Regions from separate parts of the Silvimonas soli genome, predicted to be linked through region 4. Evidence: predicted binding sites of a transcription regulator. Region 4 holds the regulator's gene; each other region holds the start of a gene.
The links. Region 4 encodes sigma-54, which starts transcription at its own class of promoters, with help from an activator protein. Its sites were predicted from a motif close to CTGGCACGCTTCATGCTT; they were not measured.
Positions count from the first base shown of each region.

Region 1: the regulator sigma-54 is predicted to act here: its motif matches at 1,535-1,552, upstream of glnK (P-II family nitrogen regulator).
Region 2: the regulator sigma-54 is predicted to act here: its motif matches at 2,046-2,063, upstream of flgB (flagellar basal body rod protein FlgB).
Region 3: the regulator sigma-54 is predicted to act here: its motif matches at 1,810-1,827, upstream of glnA (type I glutamate--ammonia ligase).

Region 1 is NZ_CP106736.1:2,345,461-2,349,672, forward strand. Features, by position in the region: gene N7220_RS10815 (hypothetical protein) at 1-130, shown strand, start outside; RNA gene rnpB (RNase P RNA component class A) at 144-555, shown strand; gene N7220_RS10825 (accessory factor UbiK family protein) at 1,053-1,313, opposite strand; gene glnK (P-II family nitrogen regulator) at 1,594-1,932, shown strand; gene N7220_RS10835 (ammonium transporter) at 1,957-3,417, shown strand; gene N7220_RS10840 (hypothetical protein) at 3,681-3,929, shown strand; gene udp (uridine phosphorylase) at 4,037-4,212, opposite strand, start outside.
Region 2 is NZ_CP106736.1:545,836-550,047, forward strand. Features, by position in the region: gene flgE (flagellar hook protein FlgE) at 1-317, opposite strand, end outside; gene N7220_RS02465 (flagellar hook assembly protein FlgD) at 437-1,138, opposite strand; gene flgC (flagellar basal body rod protein FlgC) at 1,167-1,574, opposite strand; gene flgB (flagellar basal body rod protein FlgB) at 1,593-2,009, opposite strand; gene N7220_RS02480 (bactofilin family protein) at 2,421-2,999, shown strand; gene N7220_RS02485 (hypothetical protein) at 3,128-3,292, opposite strand; gene N7220_RS02490 (DUF1345 domain-containing protein) at 3,350-4,006, opposite strand; gene N7220_RS02495 (DUF2185 domain-containing protein) at 4,054-4,212, opposite strand, start outside.
Region 3 is NZ_CP106736.1:2,877,500-2,881,711, reverse strand. Features, by position in the region: gene aroE (shikimate dehydrogenase) at 83-904, opposite strand; gene N7220_RS13185 (rhodanese-like domain-containing protein) at 1,062-1,514, opposite strand; gene glnA (type I glutamate--ammonia ligase) at 1,931-3,340, shown strand; gene N7220_RS13175 (O-methyltransferase) at 3,515-4,105, shown strand.
Region 4 is NZ_CP106736.1:1,675,532-1,679,743, reverse strand. Features, by position in the region: gene ptsN (PTS IIA-like nitrogen regulatory protein PtsN) at 1-378, opposite strand, end outside; gene hpf (ribosome hibernation-promoting factor, HPF/YfiA family) at 694-1,023, opposite strand; gene N7220_RS07685 (RNA polymerase factor sigma-54) at 1,070-2,479, opposite strand; gene lptB (LPS export ABC transporter ATP-binding protein) at 2,540-3,265, opposite strand; gene lptA (lipopolysaccharide transport periplasmic protein LptA) at 3,310-3,885, opposite strand; gene lptC (LPS export ABC transporter periplasmic protein LptC) at 3,857-4,212, opposite strand, start outside.

The sequences.
Region 1 (4,212 bases), 670 kb from region 4:
TGGCGAGGCCCGTTTTGTGTTCGCCCACTACCGTGCCACCACCGCAGGTGTGCGCAAAGGGGTGGAGCAAGTACACCGTCTGGCAGAGCTGACTGGATTGCCGTTTGCCCAAAGTGACCCTGAGGCCTGATAATGGCGGCCGCGAAGCAAGCCAGACAGCCGCTGCCCGTTATTAATACACGGGGGGAGGAAAGTCCGGGCTCCGCAGGGCAGGATGCCGGCTAACGGCCGGGCGCCGTGAGGCGACGGAAAGTGCAACAGAGAGTAGACCGCCGATGGCAGGACTTTGTCCACATTTGCATGATGCGGCTTTGGTCGTGTCTACAAATGGCACAGGCAAGGGTGAAACGGTGCGGTAAGAGCGCACCAGCGTCCCGGGCAACCGGGCGGCTCGGTAAACCCCATCCGGAGCAAGACCAAGCAGCAGGCGTTGAGGTGGCCCGCCGAGCCTGCGGGTAGGTTGCAAGAGCCCACTAGTAATGGTGGGCGTAGAGGAATGGCTGTCAGGATGCGCGAGCATCTGTACAAAACCCGGCTTATCGGCTGGCTTCGCCCCTCACATTTTGCTATTTCAGCATGCATGAAAGCCACCGAGTTGATCGGTGGTTTTTTTGTTTTTAAGCGTGATGGCTGGTTTTATTGGCCAATGTTGGGAGTCCGGATGAAGGCCACTTCCTGGCATAACCGTTAACGGGAATGCAGGCGATATTGGCGTGAGGCAAATGCTGATGGCTCGTTGGCGCATTGCTTCCCCGGATTCTCACTTCGTTTCACCCAGGCTACGGGATTGTTGGTGAACAGTCCCGTTTGGGGGGCCTTGTACTGGATTCCCACCTGTACGGGATTGACGACGTAATGGTTCTTGTTGGTTCTTGTCGTTGATATGACCAGGTGGAATGCGGCCGCTCTACAAAGTCCAATATCGCCACTCAATCGGGAGTTGGTGTGCCGCCAGGAAGAAAAGGCTCTTAAAGCCAGTCCCCCAAATAAAAAAGCCCGGCATAAACCGGGCTTTTTTTTGTTGAACCAGCAATCTGCAGATTCAACGCCGCTCAAATACCGTCTTGCGGATTGGCGCCATGCAGGCGCTGCTCCAGATCCAGTACCCGCGCTTCCAGTTCCGCCAGCTTCTCACGGCTGCGCGCCAGCACTTCTTGCTGGATTTCGAATTCTTCACGTGTCACCAGATCCAGCTTGGTGAAGGCCGAGCTCATCATTGCACGTACGTTTTTTTCCACATCCCGCGCCGGGCTGTTGGCGATGGCGTCGGAGATCTTGCTGGAAATTTCGTCGAACAGTTTTTCCTTGATCATGCCGCTTCTCCTGAATGGTTTGCACCTTATCAGTTTAGCAGAGCAGCGCAGAATGCCTACCGCAGGCTGAAATGCTTACGTGAATATTTCTTCAGGCAATGCGCACTTGCATGGTGCATATTGAATTTTCAACTTGGTTCACGCGCGCAAATTCGGTGCGGTTTACCAGAAATATTTCTGATGGTGCCGTTTATCCGTTGTAAACATTGGGAAAATTTACGCTGGCACGGTTTCTGCTCATAGGGAAACGTCGTTACCGGGACACATGAGGAGCACACCCATGAAATTTGTTACCGCCATCATCAAGCCATTCAAGCTGGATGAGGTTCGTGAAGCCTTGTCGGCAATTGGTGTAGCCGGCTTGACCGTAACTGAAGTGAAGGGATTCGGTCGGCAAAAGGGCCATACCGAACTGTATCGTGGTGCGGAATACGTTGTTGATTTTCTGCCCAAGGTAAAGCTGGAAGTCGCCATTGCCGACGACCTGCTGGACCAGACGCTGGAAGCGATCGAAAAAGCCGCAAACACCGGCAAGATCGGCGACGGCAAGATTTTTGTTTTCGCGCTTGAGCATGTTGTTCGTATTCGTACCGGTGAAACCGGCGAATCTGCAATCTAATAAAATTGGGAAGGAGATGACCCGATGAAAAAAGTCTTTGCGATGTTCGCATTGCTGGGCGCGATGTGTATGGCGGCCCCGAGCTTTGCTGACGATGCCTCCGTGGCTGCAGTGGCATCAGATGCCGCGGCCGTAGTGGCTTCGGATGCGTCGGCAGTTGTTGCCGCCGTAGCTTCGGCGGTAACGACTGACGCTTCAGCCGCTGGCGCCGCTTCGGCCCCCGCCGCTGCCCCGGCTCCTACAGCACCGTTCTCGGTAGATTCGTCCAAGATCAGCAGCGGTGATACCGCGTGGATGTTGACCTCTACCGCACTGGTGCTGTTCATGACCATTCCTGGTCTGGCACTGTTCTACGCCGGTATGGTTCGCAAAAAGAACGTGCTGGCCACTGTGATGCAAAGCTTTGCCATCACTTGTGTCGTCACCATTTTGTGGGTGGTTATCGGTTACTCGCTGGCCTTCACTCCTGGCAACAGCTTTATTGGTGGCTTCTCGCGAGTCATGTTGTCTGGCATGAACTACATCAAGGGTGCCAACGCAACCACGCTGACCGTGAGCCATCTGGCTTCTTCGATCCCGGAATCGGTGTACATGGTCTATCAAATGACCTTCGCCATCATTACTCCGGCACTGATCACCGGCGCGTTTGCTGACCGCATGAAGTTCTCGGCCATGCTGGTGTTCATGGCTCTGTGGTCCATCATTGTTTACGCCCCGATCGCTCACATGGTGTGGGAACCAACAGGCTGGCTGGCAACTGCAGGCGTCCTGGACTTCGCTGGCGGTACTGTTGTGCACATCAACGCCGGTGTTGCCGGTCTGGTTTGCGCCCTGGTTCTGGGCAAGCGTGTTGGTTATGGCAAAGAAGCCATGGCTCCGCACAACCTGGTGCTGTCGCTGATCGGTGCTTCGATGTTGTGGGTGGGCTGGTTCGGCTTCAACGCCGGCTCCGCAGTCGCTGCTGATGGTCGTGCCGGCTTTGCCATGATGACCACACAAGTTGCTACCGCCATGGCCGCACTGGGCTGGATGTTTGCCGAGTGGGTTGCCAAGGGCAAGCCTTCCGTCCTGGGCATCATCTCTGGTGCAGTGGCTGGTCTGGTTGCGATTACCCCGGCATCCGGCTTCGTCGGTGTGGGTGGCGCGCTGATCATCGGCCTGCTGGCTGGTGTGGTTTGCTTCTGGTCCGCTTCGTGGCTCAAGCACAAGCTCGGTTACGACGACTCCCTGGATGCCTTCGGCGTGCACGGTGTTGGCGGTATCCTGGGTGCGATCCTGACCGGTGTATTCGCTGTGAAAGATATCGGTGGTGCTGATGGCAGCGTGATCCTGCAGGTCAAGGGCGTGTTGTGCACCCTGATCTACAGCGGCGTGCTGACCTTCATCCTGCTGAAGATTATTGATGTTGTGATCGGCCTGCGCGTGACTGAAGAAGAAGAACGCGAAGGTCTGGATGTGTCCCTGCACGGCGAACGTGTGGAATAAGTAAAACTATAAAACAGAACACATCCTGTTTGATCGTAAAGAGCAGAGTCGTACCTTCAACCCGCCGCAAGGCGGGTTTTTTTTGTCTGGTGTTTGCGGAGCGCCGGGCGGGACATGCGCAACGTCAACGCCAGTCAGTAACGTTGCGTTATGCTGCTGACTGATCCGGAAAGCCGGGCTCCGCTCGAATCGGCTTGATGCCAAGAGGCAGCATGATCGGCGGCGCGAAGGATTAAACCTCATCAACATGGAGCCGTTGCCGCATGATCGATACCCACACCGCCCGCGCGTTTTTGTTGAACAAATACCAGGGAGCCTGGAGTGCGTTTTACTACGCTGGCACTGCCGGCATCGTGCAGTCGTTCGACCATTTGCGCGAAGAGTGCGCCAAGGTCACCGCGCCCGGGCTGGCCGAGTGGATCGAATATCAGGCGCAAAACGCGCCCCAGCGCAAAACGTTTTTCGGGGGCACGTACTGGTTGCTGCCCTGGTCCAGTGAAAAACGGGATTGAACCGCTTCACTTTCCGTTAAACATGCCCAGTTGTAATGGCTTGGCGCTGACAAAAAAACCGGGCGTGAAGCCCGGTTTTTGCTGAACGTATATCTCGATCGCCAGATTTAGCCCTGTAGTTGCCGAGCCGCTTCAACCGCAATGGCAACCGCATCCACTTCGGTCTTTTTCATGGTCTCAGCGTTGGGCGTTTCCTGTTGGGTGCGGTTCACGATGACCCCGGCGATCATCCCGGCGCGCAGGCCCAGCGCGGCACACATGGTTAGCAGTGTGGCGCTTTCCA
Region 2 (4,212 bases), 1.1 Mb from region 4:
AACTGGCCGTTACGGGCATAAGCCACGGTGCCGGCATCGTTGACCATGCGGTAAAACCCGTTGCCGGTAATGGCCACATCCATCGGGTTGCTGGTGGTTTCCACGTTGCCCTGACCGAACTGCTGGGCCACGCTCATCACCCGCGTACCGATCCCCGCCACATTGGAGGACGAAGCAAAGGTAGACGCGTAAATATCCGCGAACTCTGCGCGCGAATCCTTGAAGCCCACGGTATTGGCATTGGCAATGTTGTTACCAATGACATCCAGGTTCTTGGACGCTGCGTTCAGACCGCTCAAACCTTGTTGAAAACCCATGCTTTCTCCCCCGGCAATCCTTGCCGCCCTTGCGGCAATTCATGCCTGCCCTGTCGGGCACGTTATCGGACTTATCTGATTAATTCGTTTGTGACTGCAAGTAACACGGCTAAAGCGGCTTAGCTGATCTGTTTGACATCACTCAGATTGACTGTTGAGCCATTGCCCAACTGCACTTGCACGCCGCTACTACCCAGAATCACGCTGGTAGCGGTTTGCCAGCCATCTACCGTGAGGGTGGATTGCGCACCGGAAGAACTCATGCCAGAAGCCACAATCGCGTAGTTACCCGCTGGCGCCTTGGTGCCATCGGACAGCGTGCCATCCCAGTTGATTGCGTTCATCTGCCCGGCAGTTGGCGTATTGGTCATTTGATCAACCACCTGGCCAGTGGTTAGCGACACCACTGAAACCTGCATCTGCGAAGTACCAGCCGGCACGTCAATCTGTGCTTGCAGCGGCGTGGTGCCGTCAAACGCAAAGCTCTTGGTCGGTGCCATGACTTGCTTGCCAATCAGCGCAGCGGACTGCAAGGCCTGGCTGGAGCTGAACAGCGACGACATCGACGACATGGTCTGATTAAGCTGCTGCACGCCACTCACAGTGCTGATCTGCGCCAGTTGCGAGGTCATTTGTGAGTTATCCATTGGATTGGTTGGATCCTGATTCTGCAATTGCGCTACTAGCAACTGCATGAACTGATCCTGCAAACCAGCGGCCGAACCCGAGGCAGTACCACTGGCGCTGCTGGTGCTGGATGTACCGCTAAGCGCAGCGTTGAGTTTGCTGAAATCAAACCCGCTACCTACTGTTGTTGCCATCTGGCTACTCCCTCAATCCGCTATTCAATCAGGCCGTGGCGAGCTGCAAGGTACGCTGCAGCAGGGTTTTGGCGGTATTCATTACATCGGCGTTGGTCTGATAAGAACGCGACGCCGACAACATATTGGTCATTTCTTCAACCACATTCACGTTAGGCATGGCTACGTAACCATTGGCATCGGCCACCGGGTTGTGTGGGTCATACATCAAACGCGGTGGTGTCTGGTCTTCAACCACCTGAGCAACTTTCACGCCCACGCCACCAGCTGGTCCGATCGGGGTAGCCTGAAACACCACTTGCTTGGCGCGGTACGGCTGGCCGTTGGAACTGGTGGCCGACTCGGCATTCGCCAGATTGCTGGCCACCGTATTCAAGCGCATCGACTGCGCCTGCATGGCCGAAGCCGAGATATCAAACGTGCTGAACAAAGACATGATCTAGTTGCTCCGCGGTCAGGACGATGCGGACGTCAGCGCAGTGCGCATCGTGCTCATCCGGTTCTGCATAAAAGTGATCGAAGCCTCGTAGCGCAGCGTGTTATCCGCAAAATCGCGCATCTCGGTATTCATATCCACGGTGTTGCCATCAATCGAGGGTTGGACCTCGCTGCGGTACTGCAGTTGCGGGGCAAACAAGTCTGTAGTGCCCTGCGGTTGCAGATGGCGCGCATCGGTTGCGGCCAAAGTACCGGCGTTCACCTGGGAAGCACTCAGCGCCGACTTGAACGCGGTCGAAAAATCGAAATCGCGAGCCTTGTATTGCGGCGTATCGCCGTTGGCAATATTCGACGACAACACTTCCTGACGGTAACCGCGCAACTTCATGGCGGTTTCCTGTGTTTGGAAATAGCTATCCAGCGAACTCATCATGGCCAAAGGCTTCCAGGTGTGTGACTGGACTCACAGAAGCAGGAAGTATGCCAGAACACAAACCATTGATTTATAACGACTTAATTTTTATGCATATGGGATGCCCGGCAAGTTTTGCCGGTCTGCCAAGAGCGTGAGCGGCAGTGCAATGCCCGGCCCGCTTAAAACGCGTCGTTTATCAGCGACAGGCCAGAAAGCCGGTTTCACTGGCGTCAGCCCGATTACCGCGCACGGCATGACGCCTGACGGCGACAGGCGGTAGCAACATTTTCGTAATTCGCATCAACAAAAAACAACATCTATTTGTTTATAAAAGATATTTTCATTGTGGCACGGCAATTGCACTAGAAGGGGTAGACGTGGAAATACCGATATTTCGCGCACCCTCTGACGTAATTCCAAGGAGTACCCATGTTCTCGTCGAAGCAACAATCGCCCATCCTCAATAAAAACCAGAGCAGCCTGACCAATCGCAGCGCGCACGCCGATGCGGGCAGCAGCCAACCCTATCCACCCGCCGGTGACAATCTGCGCCCTGACGGCGTACCCGCCAGCGTTCAGGCAACCAAAGCAGTGGTACCGGTAGCACCCGCCGCCACTGCAGATACCGGCGGCAACCGGCTGATCGTCGGCCCGGATGTAAAACTGCGCGGAGCCGAGATTCTGGATTGCGACACGCTGGTAGTTGAAGGCCGCGTAGAAGCCACCATGGATAGCCGCGTTATCCGCATCGCCGAAGGTGGCTCGTTCTCGGGCAAGGTGAGCATTGATGTGGCCGAAGTCCACGGCACCTTTGAAGGTGAACTGACCGCACGCGAGCAGTTGATCATCCACGCTACTGGCCGTGTCAAAGGCACCATCCGTTATGGCAAGCTGCTGATTGAATCAGGCGGGATGATTTCGGGTGAGATTGAATCGCTGGCAGATGCACGCAAATTTGCTGGTGAAGACAAGTCGTCCAACGTCACTCGGCTGAGTGCTGCGGGCTAAGTCGGGATCTTTCCTGCCATGCAAAACGGGCGCTTTATGCGCCCGTTTTGTTTTTCGCCCTTCCAGCGGTGTATTCATCGGCCCCACTTGGCCAGCCGCACTTCGCCAGCCGCACTTCGCCAGCCGCACTAAAAATGGCGGTGAAACCACGCCTTGGTTTTGCGGATGGTTTTATCCACCGGGTGGTGATCGTGATGATGGTGCGCCGTGGTTTCCGCAGCGGCCAGCGGTGCGGCCATCAGCAAAGGAATCAACACCATCAGCGCTAGCGAACATTTCAGAAAGTGGGTCATGGGTAAACAGGTCAATGGATATCGAACGTATATCAACGCATGCAAGCGTAATGGCGCTCAGTTCAGCAAGCCCGCCGCCACATTGATCGACAAACCCAGCACACTCAGATTGAAAACAAACGCCAATACCGATTGCGCCAGCACGACACGCCGGGTTGCGCTGTCCCCCACCGCAACATCCGCGGTCTGGCAAGCCACCGCGATGGTGAACGAGAAGTACAGAAAATCCCAATACGCGGGTTCGGCGGGGTTATCCGGAAACAGCACCGGCTTCTTGTCATGCGTGGCGCAGATATAAAACTGATGCGCGTAGTGAATGGCAAACGAAGTGGGCAGCATCAACCACGCCCCCACCAGCGTAATGGCCGTAAAACCAATTCGGGTGAATTGGTGGATGCCCGACGCACTTTTGACGCTGGCCAATTCAATCAGAATGGTGACAAGACTCACCACGCAAGCCAATGCCACGGCGGCCAGCACAATTTCGGCGTTTTCATCCTGCGCCTGGGCAATCTGGCGAATCCTTGCAGGCTCCGCCCTGATCATCATCGCCCACACCGTGGCCAGGTAAACCCAGACGGTAACGTTCCAGGCGGCCAGTGCCCGCGTCAACCCGGTTACTGCGCCGGGCCATAGCAGATAAAACAGCACGCCCAGCGCAATGGCGATCATCAGCCGCGGGCGGGCCTTCATCAAACCACCGACACGGCTCATGGTATTTTCCGCAGGCTCAGCCCGGAACGTGAAGTTGGCATGCAGGTTTAGTCTTCGGAGACGTCGTAAAACACGCCATCGTCTTTATCGAAAGATGCGCCAATCGGGGCGTCCAGAAACTCGATAATGCTCTGGTCGTAATTGGCGACGACGTTCACGTCCAGCAGACTGAAATGTTTGGGGTTATCCAGATAGCGGTCGTCTTC
Region 3 (4,212 bases), 1.2 Mb from region 4:
GCGATTCTAGGCGCGTTCCTTACAAGGCGGCAACCGCGAACCCTGATTTTGCGCACATTTATGATCTGCCCAGACGTTCTGATTACGCCGCCAGGCCAGCGCGCATTTCAGCCAGCACTGGCGCCACATCCGGCTGATGCCCGGTCCACAAGCGAAAAGCTTCGGCCGCCTGCCCAACCAGCATACCCAAGCCATCTACCCGCAGCGGCACGCCAGCTTCGCGGGCTTGCGCCAGAAACGGCGTTTCACCTTTGCCATACATCATGTCGTAGGCCAGGGCGTTGGCCGCAAAAACGTTAGGCGGCAATGGAATGCGCTCCCCGCCCAGACTGGCCGAGGTCGCGTTGATCACCACATCAAACGATCCAGCGATTTCGGCAAAACCGCAGGCTTGCAGCGGCACCGAGGTTTTGGCGCTTAACGCATCAACCAACAACAGCGCCTTGCTCGCGGTGCGGTTGGCTAACGTGATTGACGCCGGTTGTTCGGTCGCCAGCGGCAACAACACACCGCGCGCCGCGCCGCCCGCTCCCAGCACCAGTATGCGCAAGCCGGTTAGCGAGCGATGGCGCAGCAAGTCCGCCACCAACCCGGCGCCATCGGTGTTATCGCCAAGCAACGAACCGTCCTTGCGCACCACCAGCGTATTGACCGCACCGGCGGCGGCGGCGCGTTCGGTCAACTCGGAAGCCAGTTCATACGCGGCCTCCTTGAATGGCACGGTGACGTTACAACCTCCGCCGCCCGCCGCCACAAAGCTGCGCACGGTGCCATCGAAGTCTTCCAGCGGTGCCAGCAGTCGCTCATAACTGAACGGCGCCAGAGCAAACTGGGCGGCGAAGGCGGTGTGGATTTGAGGGGATTTGCTGTGGGCAATCGGGTTGCCGATAACGACGTAGCGCATGGTGTATGGGGAGAATAAATCAGAAGGTGAAGTGTGATTTTGAAAGACTGGTGACGCGGTCCTGTCCAGTGCGGCAAGCGAAGGGTTTGACGCCTTGGGTTCATCCCCAGCGCCTCACCCCTCTCGCTTTTAACATCCCGGGTTATCGGGATGCCCGTTACCCTTGAACCCAAGGCAAACCGCGACCTTTCCAGCCGTTTCTCTTGCCGCGATGTTGTTGCTCGTCCTTGTCACCCTCAAATCCTTCGAGGATGTTGTAGACCTCGCTGTAGCCGTGTTTGGCGGCCAGCACCGCCGCATCATGCGAGCGCGCGCCAGAGCGGCACATAAACAACACCACGTTTTGCGGATCGACCTGCGCTTTTAACTGGGTGAGAAACTCCGGATTCAAAGCCATGTCGGGATAGCGTTTCCATTCAATCAGCAAGGCATCGGGCACCACGCCCACAAACTGCCATTCCGCATGGGTGCGCACATCCACCACTTTGGTGCCTGGGACCTCGTGCAGCAGCGCAAATGCCTCATCCGGCGTGAGTGCGCCCGAATAAGCAAGACCCGATTCGGCCGCTCTCTGGCGGGCTTTTTCCAGAATGGTGCTAACGGTACTCATGGCTGATTCCTTCGCGTTGACTCTATCTCGTTTTCAAAACGTCAACTGGAGTGGTCCGGGCCAGCGCCATTTGCCAGCCGTGCCACCCAATTTTTTCATGCCGTTTTCTGCATTCTAGCCCTGTTGCGCAGCGCCTGCGTGATTGTGACACGGTGCACGGCATGCACAGATTTGCCGCAACAAAACGCACCATAACGGTGCCTTTCGTTGAATTGCGCACCAAATCGGATTGCATAGGTAAAACCCGCAATAGCCGATTTCTTGTGGCACAATGGCTGTCGGCGGGGTTAACACCCTGGCACACTTTCTGCTTCATAGCGTTCCGACCCGAGCCGGTCTTACTCGAACAAACCTTGCATGGCCGGCGACGAGACAACACTCACTTCAAACTATCTCTTGCACCAAGGAGAGCTCAGATGGCGGTAGCCGACGTACTCAAGCTGATCAAGGAAAACGACATCAAGTTCGTTGACCTTCGTTTCACCGACACTATTGGTAAAGAACAGCACGTCACCGTGCCGTCGCATGTAGTCGACGAAGAATGGTTCGAAACCGGCCACGCATTTGATGGTTCGTCCATCACCGGCTGGAAGGGCATTCAGGCTTCGGACATGCTGCTGATGGCTGATCCGGCCACTGCCAACATTGATCCGTTCTACGACGAACCGACCGTGTTCATGACATGTGACGTGATCGAGCCAGCTACCGGCAAGGGCTATGACCGCGACCCACGTTCGCTGGCCAAGCGCGCTGAAGCCTACCTGAAGGCATCGGGTATTGGTGACACAGCTTACTTCGGTCCAGAACCAGAATTCTTCATTTTTGATAACGTTCGCTGGAACGCAGATCTGTCCGGTTCGTTCGTCAAGATCGGTTCGGAAGAAGGCGCCTGGGCTACTGGCCTGGAATTTGAAGGCGGCAACATGGGCCACCGCCCACGCCTGAAAGGCGGTTACTTCCCGGTTCCTCCGGTCGACAGCCATCAAGACATCCGCGCCTCCATGGTGCTGGTACTTGAAGAACTGGGCATCCCGGTTGAAGTGTTCCACCACGAAGTGGCAAACGCTGGCCAGAACGAAATCGGCACCAAGTTCAGCACCCTGACCCAACGCGCTGACTGGACTCAAGTTCTGAAGTACGTGGTGCATAACGTCGCTCACCAGTACGGAAAGACCGCTACTTTCATGCCAAAACCTATCGTTGGCGACAACGGTTCGGGCATGCACGTGCACCAGTCGATCTGGAAAGATGGCAAGAACCTGTTCGCAGGTAACGGCTACGCTGGCCTGTCTGAAACTGCCCTGTTCTACATCGGCGGTATCATCAAGCACGCTCGTGCACTGAACGCCATCACCAACCCGGGTACCAACTCGTACAAGCGTCTGGTTCCGCATTATGAAGCACCGGTGAAACTGGCTTACTCCGCCAAGAACCGTTCCGCTTCGATCCGTATCCCGCACGTTGCGTCCGACAAGGGCCGTCGTATCGAGACTCGCTTCCCGGATCCGTTGGCCAACCCGTATCTGTGTTTTGCTGCACTGATGATGGCTGGTCTGGATGGTATCCAGAACAAGATCCATCCTGGCGATCCTGCAGACAAGAACCTGTACGATCTGCCGCCAGAAGAAGACAAGTTGATCCCGACTGTGTGTGCATCGCTGGACGAAGCACTGGACGCACTGGACAAGGATCGCGAGTTCCTGACCCGTGGCGGCGTGTTCACAGACGAATGGATCGACTCCTACATCGAACTCAAGCAGAACGATGTGAACAAGATCCGTATGTGGACTCACCCGGTCGAATTCGACATGTACTACAGCCTGTAATCAGCTTGATGTCTGTCTCTGGACAGGCGCAAGCAGGCTACCCAACCCGCTCAAGGCTTTGCCTGGGCGGGTTTTTCATTTTTTGCGCTCAAGATATCAGCCATCCTCTTGAGTCCTATGACATTTTGATATTCACTAGCTATTCAATGCGCGCCAAAGCCGGGAGCCACCGCCATGAATATCGCTTTGCAAAATCTGAAAACAGAACTCGAACAATTTGGCCAGGCCAACGATAACGACCAGAGCGAGCGCCCCAAACGCATGCTCAATATCACACGCGATACCGGCGAGTTTCTGGCCGTGCTGGTACTGGCTATGCAAGCGCGCAGAGTGCTGGAGATTGGCACCTCCAATGGCTATTCAACGCTGTGGCTCGCTGAAGCTTGCGGCGAAACTGGCGGCGTAGTCACTACCGTGGAACATGCGGAGCATAAAGTGGCCATGGCGGCAGAGAACTTCGCCCGGGCCGGACTGGAAGGATCAATCAATCTGGTACATGACGACGCCGGACGCTTTCTGGCCGACGCCCACCCGGCCACCTACGATCTCTTGTTTCTGGATTCTGAACGCAGCCAGTATGTGGCGTGGTGGCCGCACCTAAGTCGGGTTTTACGCCCGGGTGGGCTACTGGTGGTGGATAACGCACTCTCCCACGCCGATGAAATGAACGCGTTCAGCGAACTGATCAAAGCCGATATTGAGTTCAAGACCAGCCTTGTGCCGGTGGGCAAAGGCGAATTGCTGGCAGTAAAACTATTGGACTAACAAGGCCGGTTTGGGATAACTGGCGGATTACTTGCTGCTTTCGTCCGAACACAGGAGACACACCGCCTGTCGTTGGTTATGCTCTGAGCAACTTATTTGGCCCGTAC
Region 4 (4,212 bases):
ATCAGAAAAGAGCTGGGCCAGCTCGGACAATATCTGCAAATGCAGGTCGGTGGCAGCAGCGGGAACCAGCAACACAAAGACCAGGCTCACGGGCTTGCCATCCGGCGCATCAAAAGGCACCGGGCTTTTTAGCCGGATAAACGCGCCGCTGGCTTCTTTCAGACCTTTGATGCGGCCGTGTGGAATTGCCACACCTTGGCCCAAGCCGGTTGAGCCGAGTTTTTCGCGGGCAAACAGGCTATCGAAAATAACGCTGCGCGCAATGGCGTGACTATTCTCGAACAGTATCCCCACCTGTTCGAAAACACGTTTCTTGCTGCCCACGTCCAAATCTAGAAACACATTATTGGCGGGCAGAATTCTGGATATCAGACTCATCGTGTTGCCGACTCACTGACCAAAGCGGCGGGCGTATCCTGCGCGCCCCACCTGTGACGAATTCCGATGGCTGCTTTTGCTCTATTCACCGGTCTGGATAGTGCTCACTGGAACTGCGAACCACACCGCATTTACGGTGCTATTTGATAAGTATTGCGCAATTTATTAGCCAGGACAGTGCAATCTTGCCCCATTAACGTGCCATTGCACTGCACAACCAATACTATTGTACCGCCCAGAATGCATAAACAAAAACGGGAACCAGTATTATTGGCTCCCGTTTGTTGTATCAAAGGACTGGTTAATGCCGGAAAGTCATTCCTCTTCGACGGTTTGCTGATGTTTGATCGCTTCGCCGCGATGATCCATCAAGCATTCTTTGTGTTTCACAATCTGCCGATCAAGTTTGTCGACCAGTAAATCAATGGCCGCATACATATCCTTGTCTGATGCCTCAACGTGGATGTCTTTTCCGCGAACCCGCACTGTGACATCGGCTTTCTGCTGCAATTTTTCTACAGACAGAATCGTGCTGACGTCTACAACCTGGTCGAAGTGTCGCGTTATCCGGTCGAGCTTGCTGGTAACGTATTCCCGTAAGGCCGGGGTCACTTCAACGTGATGTCCGCTGATGTTGAGGTTCATGGCATTCTCCTTCTGGTAAGCCATTAAGACACTGCACCGATAAGGGCTACAGGTTTTTGCGCAGATTGACGGGTGGAACGTTCATGCCCTCCCTGTACTTGGCAACGGTTCGCCGCGCAACCACGATCCCTTGCCCGGATAAAGCTTCGGCAATGGCGCTATCTGAGAGCGGCCGGGTTTTGTCTTCGTTCTGGATCATCTGTTTGATGAGCGCTTTGATGGCGGTGGCCGAACATTCGCCACCGGCTTCGGTGTCAACGTGACTGCCGAAGAAGTATTTGAACTCCAGCAAGCCACGTGGGCTGGTCATGTATTTCTGGGTAGTAACGCGGGACACGGTGGATTCATGCAGATCCAGTTCCATGGCGATATCGCGCAGGACGAGCGGGCGCATGGCGACTTCACCATGTTCGAAAAACGCACGCTGGCGTTCAACGATGGCCTGAGCGACCCGCAGAATGGTTTCAAAGCGTTGTTGCACGCTTTTCACCAGCCATTTGGCTTCTTGCAACTCGCGCGCCAGCACACCGCCTTCGCTACGTTGCAGGATATCTGCATAGACTTGATTGATGCGCAACCGCGGCATCGCGGCTGGATTGAGTCTCACCTGCCATTGCCCCTTGATCTTTTGCACCAGTACGTCAGGTACAACGTAACGTGGTGTCAATGCCGCCCATTGTGCTGCCGGGCGCGGATTCAGACTGGTGATCACACTTTGCGCGGCTTTCAGTGCCGCGTCGTCACATTTCAGTAACCTTTTGAGCTTAGTGTAGTCACGCCCGGCCAATAAATCGAGATGTTGTCCGACGATCTGTCGTGCCAGCTCGCAAGCGGGAGAAGGTGCAACCAGGCGCAACTGCAGGCCCAAAGCCTCCGCAGTATTGCGGGCACCCACCCCAACGGGATCAAACTGCTTGAGTCTGGCCAGTGCTACGGCCAGGTCATCAATTTCAAGCTCCAGATGTGTGACGATCTCCGGCGGGATTTGTTCCAGTAATTCTTCGAGGGACATTGGTAAAAATCCCTCATCGTCCACTGCGTCGATCATGAAAGCCAGGGCAGCATGGTCGCGCTCGGGCAAACGCAGCACCCCCGCTTGATCCAGCAGATGCTCGCGCAGCGTCAGCTCTTTGGCGACCTGGGTGGCCGGATCGAAGTCGTCATCATCGTCACCGTTGCGCGCATTGCCGGTGCCGCTACCCCAGTTCATGTCGTCGCCGCTGCCATCGTAGGCCGGTTCTTGCGGGGTGCTGTCGCTCTCGCCGGAAACAGGTTCGGGACTGTCGGAAGGGTTACTGCCGCCACCATCTTGTTCCAGCAGCGGATTTTCCAGCAGGTAACGCTCGATTTCCGTCTGAAAATCGAGTGTGGACAGCTGCAACAGCTTGATTGACTGCTGCAGCTGCGGGGTGAGGTTCAGTTGCTGCGAAAGACGCAGTTGAAGGGATTGCTTCATGCTGCGTTTATATCCAGACAAAGAGGGTGGCGGTTGATCGGCGCTTTAGGCATGGCGCGGTTACATGCGGAAATGTTCGCCCAGGTAAACCTTGCGCACTTGTTCGTTGGCAATGATTTCGGCTGGATGCCCGGATGCCATCACGGAGCCTTCAGAGATAATGTACGCCCGATCACAAATCCCCAGCGTTTCGCGCACGTTATGGTCGGTAATCAGCACGCCGATACCACGGTCGCGCAGATAAGCAATGATGCGCTGGATGTCCATCACCGCAATCGGATCGACTCCGGCAAAGGGTTCGTCCAGCAAAATAAAGCGCGGATCAGCAGCCAGTGCGCGGGCGATTTCGGCACGTCGCCGCTCGCCGCCAGACAAACTCATGGCGCCGCTGTCACGCAGATGGGCAATGTGCAATTCATGCAGCAATTCGTCCAGTCTTTCGGCGCGGCGGGTGGCGTTTTTCTCGCGCAGTTCCAGCACAGCCAGAATGTTCTGGGCGACCGTCATCTTGCGAAAAATCGAAGCTTCCTGCGGCAGATAACCCAAGCCCAGTTCTGAGCGCTGGTGCATCGGCAGGCGACTGATGTCCTGGCCATTCAGGGTGATTTCGCCACCATCGGCAGCGACCATCCCGACAATCATATAAAAGCTGGTGGTTTTGCCCGCGCCGTTAGGGCCAAGCAAACCGACGACCTCTCCCGCATCCACTCGAATGGCTACGTCACGTACCACGGTGCGTTTGCCGTAGCGTTTCATCAAACCGGAAGCGTTCAGGGATGCAGTCATGGGTTGAGTGGCCGGGCCGTTGTTATCGAGTGATCGGGAGGGCTTCATTGGGCCCCGCTTGCGGTGACTGCACTGGCCTTGGTTGCCGCCGGTTTGGTGGTGGCAGCGGCACTGGCGTCTTTTTTCTTCGGAACGATCGTCACATTGACGCGACCGGCGCCGGACTTGGTGCTGTTGGCGGTGTACTGGTCGTTGTTCAGGTTGTAAGTGATGATGTCCCCAAACACTTCGTTCTGGTTCTTGCGCACCCAGGCACTGTTGGTCAGCACCAGCATGCCGGTTTTCTGGTTGTAATCGTAATGCAGTGACTCAGCATCAACCCATTCACCATCATCTGCCTGCTGGCGAAATTTCACTGGTTTGCCATCGCCTTGCGAATATTGCATGCCATCCGCGTCTTGATGGATCACCAGCTTGTCCGAGCGCAGCGTCATGGTGCCTTGCGTGACAACCACGTTGCCGGTGTACACACCGGTATTGGCTTTCTGGTCGTAAGTGGCCGAATCAGCTTCAATTTTCATCGGCTTTTCACGATCAGCCGTTGAGGCCAGGGCGGCAGTTGCCCCCAGCGCCAGGCTGATTGTCAGGACGCTATTTACTGCTGCGTTGCGCAGGGACATAAGTGGTGCTCACTCTGGATTTAACTAAAAGGGTCTGGCCAGCAAGGTCGGCTTGAAAGCCAACACCCTTGGCGTGGTAGGCACCCATGTCGGCATCGACCGGGGCTTCCGACCAGGCGTCACCGGGTTTGGGTTGATACCAGATTTCCCGACCGTGAATGACCATTTGCGCGTGCTGTGCATCTGGCTGGCGCGTCATCGTGGTGGGTTCGGGCATCCACAATTTTTCGCCTTTGTTGATCGATTGCGCGCGCGTGGTAACGAGGTCGACCCGCGGTTTGCCCGGTGCAGTAGACACAAGGTGCGGATTGTCGAACCAGGCGCTGT